DNA from 2 places in the Desulfuromonas sp. KJ2020 genome. Region 1 is predicted to be linked to the other one. Evidence: riboswitches for the same ligand, from Rfam matches in the RefSeq annotation. Region 1 holds a riboswitch; the other holds the start of a gene.
The links. A riboswitch is a leader RNA that binds a small molecule or an ion and turns the genes downstream of it on or off. The one in region 1 is predicted to bind thiamine pyrophosphate.
Positions count from the first base shown of each region.

Region 2: another riboswitch for thiamine pyrophosphate. It lies ahead of thiD (bifunctional hydroxymethylpyrimidine kinase/phosphomethylpyrimidine kinase); the one in region 1 lies ahead of thiF (sulfur carrier protein ThiS adenylyltransferase ThiF).

Region 1 covers NZ_JAKUKE010000001.1:1,595,879-1,601,381, reverse strand. The annotation lists gene glpK (glycerol kinase GlpK) at 1-491, shown strand, start outside; gene MJO47_RS07330 (hypothetical protein) at 535-846, opposite strand; TPP riboswitch at 1,015-1,118, shown strand; gene thiF (sulfur carrier protein ThiS adenylyltransferase ThiF) at 1,172-1,996, shown strand; gene thiS (sulfur carrier protein ThiS) at 1,993-2,193, shown strand; gene MJO47_RS07315 (thiazole synthase) at 2,248-3,018, shown strand; gene thiH (2-iminoacetate synthase ThiH) at 3,021-4,151, shown strand; gene thiE (thiamine phosphate synthase) at 4,155-4,811, shown strand; gene MJO47_RS07300 (DNA ligase) at 5,094-5,503, opposite strand, start outside.
Region 2 covers NZ_JAKUKE010000001.1:60,684-66,186, reverse strand. The annotation lists gene thiC (phosphomethylpyrimidine synthase ThiC) at 1-1,188, opposite strand, end outside; gene thiD (bifunctional hydroxymethylpyrimidine kinase/phosphomethylpyrimidine kinase) at 1,255-2,673, opposite strand; TPP riboswitch at 2,741-2,843, opposite strand; gene alr (alanine racemase) at 3,060-4,193, shown strand; gene MJO47_RS00320 (ASKHA domain-containing protein) at 4,238-5,473, shown strand.

The sequences.
Region 1 (5,503 bases):
ACCTGGCCGCTTCCGTCCCGGACAGCGGTGGCGTCGTTTTCGTCCCTGCCCTCACCGGACTGGGCGCCCCCCACTGGAAGAGCGGCGCCCGCGGGCTGATCAGTGGCATCACCCGCGGCACGACCGCCGCCCACCTGGCCCGGGCCACCCTGGAGGGCATGGCGCTGCAGATTCACGACCTGGTAGCAGCCATGACCGAAGACCGGGGCGCCGCGCTGCGACACCTCAAGGTGGACGGCGGCGCCGCCCAGAACAACCTGCTCATGCAGCTGCAGGCCGACCTGCTGCAGCTGCCGGTCGTCCGCCCGCAGACCGTGGAAACCACGGCCCTGGGCGCCTCCATGCTGGCGGGCCTGGCGGTAGGGTTCTGGGAAAATCTCGATGAACTGCGGCAGAGTTGGCGGGAAGAACGACGCTTTGCCCCCGAAATGGCGGAAAAGCGCCGGGAAGAATTGATTCGCGACTGGCGGCAGGCCGTGTCGAAAGCCTGACAATAAGGGCGACAGGAAAAGCCCCGGCCAGCGGAGAGGGGAATTACAGCTCGTTGAGGAGACGGTAGATCTTCTGCTCGACATCCCAGACGGCCACGGCCAGGTCCTCGGCGCCGGCCTCTTCCAGCAGCAGCCTGGCCCGATCCAGCCGGGTATGGGCAGCCAGCAGTACCGGCGTCAGCTCGACCTCCAGACGGATACGGGGGATCTCCCCTACCTGCTCCTTGAGTTCTTCCAGCCCGGCCAGCCCCTGGCGCACACCCTGGACAGCCTTGTCATCCGCCGTCCCATCCAGCTTCTGCACCAGTTGTGCAGCCTCGTTCACCAGGTCCCGATAGCGATCTGAAATTGTCATGGTTTCTCCTCCTCTTCCACCCTGTCGGCAACCAGCCACAGCGGGGTTTTCGCAGGTTTTCGGAAGGGCCTCATAGTAATCAAATCGACGGGGAAAAACAACGGCAAAGGGAGAAAAAAGTTGACGGACCCGCAGCGCTGTTGCTAACGTACCGACTCACCACAATTGGAAATGCCCTAGGGGAGTTTTTTACTGAGAGCCTGGCCACGGCGAGGCGACCCTTTGAACCTGATCCGGGTGATACCGGCGTAGGGAAGCGGCGCACGATTCGGAGCACTGGATTTATCCAGCCGAAAAAGGCCGCTTTCTGCGGCCTTTTCTTTTTATGACCATCTATCTCAACGAAAATCCACTCGACACCGGGGAAGGGCTGACCCTCTACCAGCTGCGCGACCGTTTCAATCCTGGCGCCGACGTGCTCATCGTCAACGGCTTCGCCCTCTCTGACGACCGAGCACTGGCCGAAGGGGACCGCGTCGTCCTCATCCGCCGGGGCGAGCAGCCTTCACCGGCGGAATTCGAAGCTCTGCTCTGTGCCCGTCACACGCCTGGCGTGCAGGCCAAACTCAAGCAGGGCACCGTCGGCATCGCCGGCACCGGCGGCCTCGGCTCGGCCGTGGCCGTCGCCCTCGCCCGCTCTGGCATCGGTGGCCTCATTCTGGCCGACTTCGATGTCGTCGAACCCTCCAACCTCAACCGCCAGCAGTTCTTCATCGACCAGATTGGCCAGCCCAAGGTCGAGGCTCTGCGGGACAACCTGCGCCGTATCAACCCCGGCGTCGACCTCCGCCTCTTCAACGGCCGTCTCACCCCCTCGAATATCGCCGAAGTCTTTGCCGGCGTCGATGTACTGGTGGAAGCCTTCGATGCCCCGGACCAGAAGGCCATGCTCGTCCAGACCTTTCTGCAGACGAATTCGGCGGCCCCCATCGTGGCGGCTTCCGGTGTGGCCGGAGCCGGGCCGTCCAACACCATCATCACCCGCCGGGCCGCCAGCCGCCTCTACCTGGTCGGCGACGGCGACAGCGAAGCGCGGCCGGGCCAGGGTCTCATGGCGCCTCGCGTCGGCATCGCCGCCCACCATCAGGCCAACGCCGTGCTTCGACTCCTTCTCGGTGAAACTCCGGAAGACGAAAAGGATTTTTCATGACAATTCTTCTCAATGGAAGGGAAAAGACCCTTGAAGCCGCCCTGACAGTGGCCGAACTTATCGAACAGCTGCAACTGGCCGACGACCGGGTCGCTGTGGAGCTCAACCGGGCCATCGTGCCCAGGCAGGCCTTTGCCACCACCCACCTGCAGGATGGCGACCGGATCGAGATCGTTCACTTTGTCGGCGGCGGCTGAACCCGGCCGCGCACCCTACCCCCGCACCTCACTCATTCCTATAAAGGAAGGCCTATGGACCAACTTATTATTGCAGGACGCGCTTTCAACTCCCGGCTGCTGGTCGGTACCGGCAAATTTGCCTCCAACGACGCCATGGTGGCGGCCATGGAGAATTCGGGCTGCGAAATCGTCACCGTCGCCCTGCGCCGGGTCGATATCGACAATCCCCAGGACAGCATGCTGGGCGCGATCGACCGCGACAGGTATCTGCTGCTGCCCAACACCAGCGGCGCCCGCGACGCCGACGAAGCGGTGCGTCTGGCCCGCCTGGCCCGCGCCGCCGGCTGCGAACCCTGGGTCAAGCTTGAGGTGACCCCCGACCCCTACTACCTGCTGCCCGACCCCATCGAAACCCTCAAGGCCGCTGAAATCCTGGTCAAGGAAGGGTTCATCGTGCTGCCTTACATCAACGCCGACCCCGTGCTGGCCAAGCACCTGCAGGAAGTGGGCACCGCCACCGTCATGCCCCTGGGCGCCCCCATCGGCACTAACAAGGGACTGCGCACCCGCGACCACATCGCCATCATCATCGAGCAGGCCATCGTGCCGGTGGTGGTTGACGCCGGGCTGGGAGCGCCTTCCCACGCCGCCGAAGCCATGGAGATGGGGGCCGACGCCGTCCTGGTCAACACGGCTCTCGCCGTCAGCGGCAATCCCGGGGCCATGGGTGCCGCTTTCAAAAAAGGGGTGGAAGCCGGTCGCGAGGCCTTTCTGGCCGGGCTGGGCGAACAGCGTCAGCAGGCCGAGGCCTCCAGCCCGCTGACAGGCTTTCTAGGGAATTGAACATGAGTTTTCTCGACGTCATCCAAGAATACGACTACCAGCAGGTGCTGGCGGATATCGAAGGCAAAACGGCCGCAGAGGTGGAACGGGCGCTGGCGGCCGAGCGCCTGCGACCCGAGGACTTCAAGGCCCTGCTGTCACCGGCGGCCGCCGCCTATCTCGAGCCCATGGCCCAGAAGGCCCATCGTCAGACCCTGCAGCGCTTTGGCCGCAATATTCTGCTCTATGCCCCCCTCTACCTCTCCAACGTCTGCAGCAACGGCTGCCGTTACTGCGGCTTCAACGCCACCAACAAGGTCGGCCGGCAGACCCTCAGCCTCGACGAGGCCGAAGAGGAAGCCCGCGCCCTACGGGCCAAAGGTTTTGAGCACATCCTGCTGGTGACGGGGGAAGCCCCCACGGCCGTGGACAACGATTTTCTGGCCCAGGCGGTGCGCCGCCTGGCGCCGCTGTTCAGCTCGATCAGCATCGAGGTCTACCCCATGGATACCGACGGCTACCGGCAGATGGTCGGCGCCGGCGTCGACGGCCTCACCATCTATCAGGAGACCTACGACCGCGGCCTCTACGCCGAGATGCACCCCTTCGGCCGCAAGCGTGACTACGACTGGCGCCTGCTCACCCCCGAGCGCGGCGGGGCCGCCGGTCTGCGCCGTATCGGCCTCGGCGCTTTGCTCGGCCTCGGCCACTTTCGCGCCGAAGCCTTCTTCGTCGGGCTGCACGCCCTTCACCTCGGAAGACACTACTGGCGCACCCAGGTCAGCGTCTCCTTTCCGCGCATCCGCCCGGCCGACGGCGGCTTCCAACCCCTGCACCCGGTGTCGGACCGCGCCTTCGTCCAGCTGATCTGCGCCTTGCGCCTGTTGCTGCCCGACGCCGGCCTGGTGCTTTCCACCCGGGAGAGCGCCAGCCTGCGCGATCACCTGCTCCCTTTGGGCATCACCCAGATGAGCGCCGGCTCCAGCACCGCCCCCGGTGGCTACCTGAACAAGGAGAAGAGCACCGAGCAGTTCGCCATCGACGACGACCGCAGCGTTGAAGAGGTCTGCCGCATGATCCGCGCCAAGGGCTACGAGACGGTGTGGAAAGACTGGGACAGCGCCTTTCTCGACAAAGCCATCGGCAGCCACTGAGCCATGTCGGGAGCGGGTGTCGTCGACTTCAGCCTCTATCTCATCAGTGACCGCCATATGCTGACGGACGGTCGCGATCTGGTGGAAACCGTGCGCCAGGCCCTGGCCGGCGGCGTGCGGGCCGTACAACTGCGGGAGAAGGACCTGCCCGTCGCCGCCCTCTACACGCTGGCCAGACAGCTGCGCGGCCTCACCCGCGAGGCCGGCGCCCGCCTGCTCATCAACGACCGCCTTGATGTCGCGCTGGCCGTGGATGCCGACGGCGTCCACCTGGGGGGCGACTCCCTCCCTGTCGCCGTCGCCCGGCGGCTGCTCGGCCCCGACCGGCTCCTCGGCGTCTCCACCCACCGGGCCGACGAGATCCTCAGGGCCGCCGAGCAGGGCGCCGACTTCGTCACCTTCGGTCCCGTCTACGCCACCCCCTCCAAACTCCCCTATGGCGCCCCCGTCGGTCCGGGCGCCCTGCGCCAGGCCTGCGCCACCGCCCCTATCCCCGTTTTCGCTCTCGGCGGTGTCACCCCCGCCCGCGTGGCCGAACTGCTGGAAGCGGGCTGCACCCGCGCCGCCTGTATCGGCGCCATCCTGACGGCCGCCGACCCGGCCGAAGCCGCCCGTACGTTTCTGACGGCGCTGGCTCCTCGACCAGCTGCCCGCGTTTAAAAAAAATCCCCCGCCACGGTACGATGAGACCGTGACGGGGGATTAAACCACTTCAGGCAGACCTTCTGCCCCGGCTTACTTTTTCTCTTCGGGGAGCAAACCCAGCACCGTCCCCACAATCACCCCGAACAGGGCCCCTGACCAGGGGCCGGCCAAAGCGCCTCAGGTATTGCCGACGCATTGCCCCAGATAGCCGAGGAGGGCGCCGGCCAGCGTGCCGACACCGGCGAAGACCAACACTTTAAGTCCTTTGTTCATGGTCACCTCACGAGAAAGTCCCGCTTACAGATTCCCATCCTGGCGCAGGCGCCGATAGGAGGGGAAACGCGGGAGGCCAGATGGAAAAAATCCCTGAAATTTATAGGTTATCAAGGAGCCGAGCGGTGGGGGCTCCTCGCGTTCGGCGTCGGTAAAGCCCGTGCCGAGGCGGAAGCGGATGCCGTCCGGCCTTTCGACCAGCAGCGCCCCCAGCCGGCCGCGATGGCGGCCCTGGCCCGGCAGATGGGCGACGACCACAGCTTCGGCATCCTGCCAGCTCTTCACCTTGAGAATTTCGGCGCTGCGTCCGGTAGTGTAAGGCGCCTCAGGGCGGCGCACCATCAGACCCTCGCCACCGGCCGCTTCCACCCGGGCCAGCTCCTGGCGCAGGTGCTCACGGTCGCGTACTGGAACTTGGGGGATGACAAAGGCGT
Region 2 (5,503 bases), 1.5 Mb from region 1:
GCGGGCTTTTTCGGGGTCGAGAGCCAGTTCGAACTGCTTTTCCCAGTCCAGCTCCTTGCGGGCGCGGGCCATGGCGTTGTCTTTGTCGATGGCGCCTTTGACGCCCTTGACGATGTCGGCGGCGTGGGCGGCAATGCGGCTGGCCATGACGCCTTCGTGCACATCCTCGACGGTGGGCAGGCGCAGGTGCTCGCTGGGGGTGACGTAGCAGAGGAAGTCGGCGCCGGCGGAGGCAGCCAGGGTGCCGCCGATGGCGCAGGTGATGTGGTCGTAGCCGGGGGCGATATCGGTGACCAGGGGGCCCAGCACATAGAAGGGGGCGCCGTGGCAGAGCCGCTTCTGCAACTGGATATTGGCTTCGATCTGGTTGAGGGGCACGTGCCCCGGCCCCTCGATCATCACCTGCACACCGGCGTCCCAGGCGCGCTGGGTCAGTTCGCCCAGCACGATGAGCTCATGAATCTGGGCGCGGTCGGTGGCGTCGGCCAGGCAGCCGGGGCGGAAGCCGTCGCCGAGGGAGAGGGTGGCATCGTAGGGCTTGACCAGTTCGAGCAGACGGTCGAAGTGCTCGTAAAGGGGGTTTTCGGCCTGATTGCGGGTCATCCATTCGATGGTGAAGGAGCCGCCGCGGGAAACAACCTCCATGATGCGTCCCTCACGGTCCATGCGCTCGACAGTGGCGCGGGTGACGCCGCAGTGCACGGTGATGAAATCGACGCCGTCGTCGAGGTGCTTTTTGATGCCGTCGAAGATCTCGTCGACCGTCATGTCGACCATGGCCTTCTTTTTGCGGACGACGGTATCGACGGCGGCCTGATAGAGGGGGACCGAACCGATGCAGGCGCTGGTTTCGCGAATGATGGCGGCACGGATCTCATCGATGGGGCCGCCGGTGGAGAGATCCATGATGGCGTCGGCGCCGGCGGCGACGGCGACCCGGGCCTTTTCCAGTTCTTTGTCGATGCTGGTGTCGTCCTTGCTGGTGCCGATGTTGGCGTTGACCTTGGTGCGCAGGCCCTTGCCCACGGCCAGAGGGATGCCGTTGATGTGCCGATTGTTGTGGCAGATGATGGCGGTACCTTCGGCAATGCGCTGGCGCAGAATTTCAGGGTCGATGCCTTCAGCGGCCGCGGCCTGTTGCATCTTGTCGGAGATCAGGCCCTGGCGGGCGATTTCAAGCTGGGTCATGTTTTTCCCTCGCATTTACGGTCCGCTCAGGCAGGCCGTCAGTTGTGAAAAAGTGTCGAACCGGGTTCACTCGGGCTGGCGGAAAAGCCGGGCGGCCCGATAGTGGTTGACGGGGCCGTGTCCCGTGCCCAAATCAAAGGAGCTGCGGATGGCTTCGGTGATGAAGGTTTTGGCCTGCTCGACGGCCTGGGTCAGTGGCACCCCCTGGGCGAGGAAGGTGGCAATGGCGGCCGAGTAGGTGCAGCCGGTACCGTGGGTGTTGGGGGTGTCCAGGCGGGGGGCGGCCAGGCGGTGCAGCTGGTCGTCGGCCAGCAGCAGGTCGACGGCGGCTCCTTCAAGGTGGCCCCCTTTAATCAGGACATGGCGGGCGCCCATCTGCTGCAACCGGCGGGCGGCGCGCTCCATGTCCTTTTCGTTACGCACGGCAAAACCGGTCAGGGCCTCCGTTTCAGGCAGGTTGGGAGTCAGCAGGTAGGCGACCGGCAGCAGGTGCTGGACAAAAGCCGCGATGGCCTCCTGTTGCAGCAGGGGAGCGCCCCCCTTGGCAATCATGACCGGGTCGACCACGGCAAGCAGGGCGTGCTGGTCGATGGCGCGGGCTACCTGCTCGACGATTTCGGCCGAAAAGAGCATGCCTGTTTTGACGGTGTCGGTACCCAGGTCCGCGAGCACCGCCTCGATCTGGGCCGTGACGAAATCCACGGGGGCGGGGTGCACCCCTTTGACCCCGAGAGTGTTCTGGGCGGTGAGGGCGGTGAGGGCGCTCATGCCGAAGCTGCCCAGCAGGGTGATAGTTTTAAGGTCGGCCTGAATGCCCGCTCCCCCCCCTGAATCCGAACCGGCAATGGTGAGAACCTTGCCGCGGGGGAAGGGATTGTGACGATTAAAGAGCAGGGCGATTTCGCCGGCAGCCAGCGCCGGGGCCGGGTCGGCCATGACCGCCGAGATGACGCAGAGGGCGTCGGCGCCGGCCGCGAGGACGTCACTGCCGTTGTCGCGGTTGATGCCGCCGATGGCCACTACCGGTATCTGCACGGCCTTGCGCACCTTTTTGAGTATGTCGAGCCCCACCACCTGGATATCGTCCTTGCTGGTGGTCGGATAGATGCTGCCGACGGCGACGTAGTCCGCCCCCTGCCTCTGGGCCTTGAGAGCTTCTTCGGCATTGCGGGTGGAGACGCCAATGATCTTGTTTGGCCCCAGAATGCGACGGGCCTCGCCGACGGCGCCATCCTGCTGGCCAATATGAACGCCGTCGGCGCCGCTGGCCTGGGCGATGACCGGATCGTCGTTGACGATAAAGGTGGCTCCCCGTTGCCGGCAGAGCTGTTTGAGCTGGCAGGCGATGGCCAGTTGCTCCTGATCGGGCCGCACCTTGTCCCGGTATTGGACGACGCGAACCCCACCCTGCAGGGCGGAGGCCACCTTGTCCAGCATGATCTCTACCGGTTCCTGGGCGGTGATCAGGTAAAGTCCGTCAATCATCATGAGCTCTCAGTGGCAAAATAAAAAATCGTCATGCCTTCGCAGGGCATGACGATCGGAAAACAACCGGTTCCTCTCGCCGCTTCCCTACGCCGGTACGAACCGGATCAGGTTCAAAGGGTCATCCCTGGTTGCGGGATTCTCAGTGTGCCACTCCCCTAGCGGTCTGCACTTTTTCAAGCGGCTTTGCCTGTGCCGGCGCCTGCCGCCCTTCATCCCCGGACGAGGCCGTGAGAAGAAGAAAAAAGCCTAATGGATTAGGGTTTTGCTGTCAACCAGAATAATGCGGAAATCACGATTCCGCCGCCGGCGGGATCATGAGTTTCTCCTTTACAGTCTCGGACCGTCGTGCTAAGAAAAATTTTTCTTCCAGAGGCCTTGCCGTTATGTCTCCTGATTCTACGTTTCCAACTTTTGTCGAGATAAATCTTGCCGCCCTGCGTCACAACTTCCGCCAGGCGCGTAGTCAGGCGGGAGCAGAGCGCAAGCTGCTGGCGGTCGTCAAGGCAGACGCCTATGGTCACGGGATCGGGCCGGTGGCGGTCTGCCTGCAGGACGAAGGCGCCGATCTGTTCGGTGTGGCCTCCGTGCAGGAGGGGCAGCAGTTACGTGAGGCGGGGATCGACCGTCCTGTTGTCATCTTGGGAGGGTTTTTCCCGGGTCAGGAAGAGGCTCTCCTCCGCCACCGCTTAATTCCTATTTTGTTCGATGTCGAGACCGCGAGGCGTCTGAACCAAGTCGCTCTGGCTAACGGTCAAGTCTGTCCCTTCCACCTCAAGCTCGATACGGGTATGGGGCGGGTCGGTTTTCGGCCCGAGGAGCTGGGTGCGGTGCTGGCGGAGATGGCTGCCTGGAAAGGGCTGCGGCTCGAAGGGGTTCTGTCTCATCTGGCGCTGGCCGATGCGCCGCAGGATCCCCTGACGTCCCGTCAGTATGAAACGTTCTGCGGCATGCTGCAGCAGATTCGTGACGCTGGCCATCAGCCCTTGTGGGTTCATCTGAGCAACAGCGCCGCGCTCTTCGCCCATCATCTGCCCGCATGCAATCTGGTGCGTCCCGGCATCGTCCTCTATGGAGCGCTGCCTTCCGACGCCTTCGCCGGCCGTCTCGATCTGCGATCGGTCATGAGCTGGCGCACTCATATCTACCAGCTCAAGCAGGTTCCCGTCGGCACCGGGGTGTCCTACGGTCATCGCTTCAAGGCCGAGCGGCCCTCCGTACTGGCTGCCATTCCGGTCGGCTACAGCGACGGCTATAGCCGTCGCCTGTCCGGTTGTGGGGAAGTGCTCGTGCGTGGACAGCGGGCGCGGGTAGCCGGTACCGTATGCATGAACTGGACAATGATCGATGTCAGCGATATCCCCGGGGTTCAGGTGGGGGACAGGGTGACGCTGCTGGGCGGCGACGGGGATAACTGCATTGGTGCCGAAGAACTGGCGGCAAAGGCAGGAACCATCTCCTACGAAATTTTCTGCCAGGTCAGTAAGCAGATCCCCCGTCTTTACCATGATGACCGCTGAATTGCCCCCAGCCTGAAGGCGGCGGGCGGGCGCAAAGGAATCCCATGATGACCGGTGAACCATGCGTTTTGGCTTTCGATCTGGGAACGACCACGCTGGCGGCTCGGCTGCTCGATCGGAAAGGCGAGGTGCTGGCCGAAGGGCGGCTGAGAAACCCCCAATATGTCCTTGGTAGTGACGTGGTGCGTCGTCTCGAGGCCGCTCAGCGGGGTGAGGGGGAAAGGCTGCAGACCCTCCTGGTCGAGGGGATGGACGCCCTGCTCGCCGAATTGCTGCGCCAGGCGGATCTTTCGCGGCAACAGGTGCAAGCGGCGGCCGCCGCCGCCAACCCGGCGGTTTCCCATCTGCTCTGCCGGTGCCCTGTCGACAGTCTTCTCTATCCTCCCCACAAGCCCGTCTTCCGGCAGGGGCTCAGCCTCGAGCCCCTTTCCCTTGGCCTGGACCTGCCCTGTGCGCTCTATCTCTTTCCGTTGGTTAGCGGCTACGTGGGAGGCGATCTCGTCGCTTTCCTCCATGCCCATCCCCCCCAGTCGGCCCGGACCCTCTATCTGGATGTGGGCACCAACGGCGAGATGGCGCTTTATCATGAGGGGCGTTGGCTGGTTACTTCGGTGGCGGCGGGGCCCGCTTTCGAAGCGGCCGGGATCTCCTGCGGGATGCCGCTGGGGGAGGGCGCCATCGAGGGGATCGCCCTGGAGGCCGACCGCTGGGCACTCAAGGTCGTCGGCGGCGGGCCCGCCCGCGGCCTCTGTGGCAGCGGCCTGGCCCAGGTCGTCGCCCTGGCCCGGCGGGAGGGGTTGATCGACTCGCGGGGTACCATCGTGGACGCCGCCAGTATTGAAACCAACCTCTCCCGCTATATCGTCGAGGAAACGGGCGAGCGCTCGCTGCGCCTGTTTCGCGATGCCGTGATCGATCTGCGCCTGACCCAGCAGGATATTCGCAGCTTTCAGCTGGCCAAGGGGGCGATCCGGGCCGGCGTCGACTGCCTGCTGAAGCGGGCGGGGCTGGAAGGAGCTAAGGATATTCAGGTGATGTTGACCGGGGCCCTTGGTTTGTCCTTGCCGTCTGAAGTCCTGAAAAGGGTTGCCATGCTGCCGGAAAACATGCTAGAAAATGTTCATTTTGTCGCCGGTGGCGCCCTGCGGGGTGTCGGCCGGATGCTGCTCCAAAAGGACGGCGTTGCCGAGGTGGAAGGATTGGCGCGATCCCTGAAACCCTACCCCCTTTCCGGTACACCGGTCTTTGAAGATGCCTTCATCAAGTCGCTCGATTTCTGAAAAACCGCCAGTTGACGGTTTTTTTGTTTT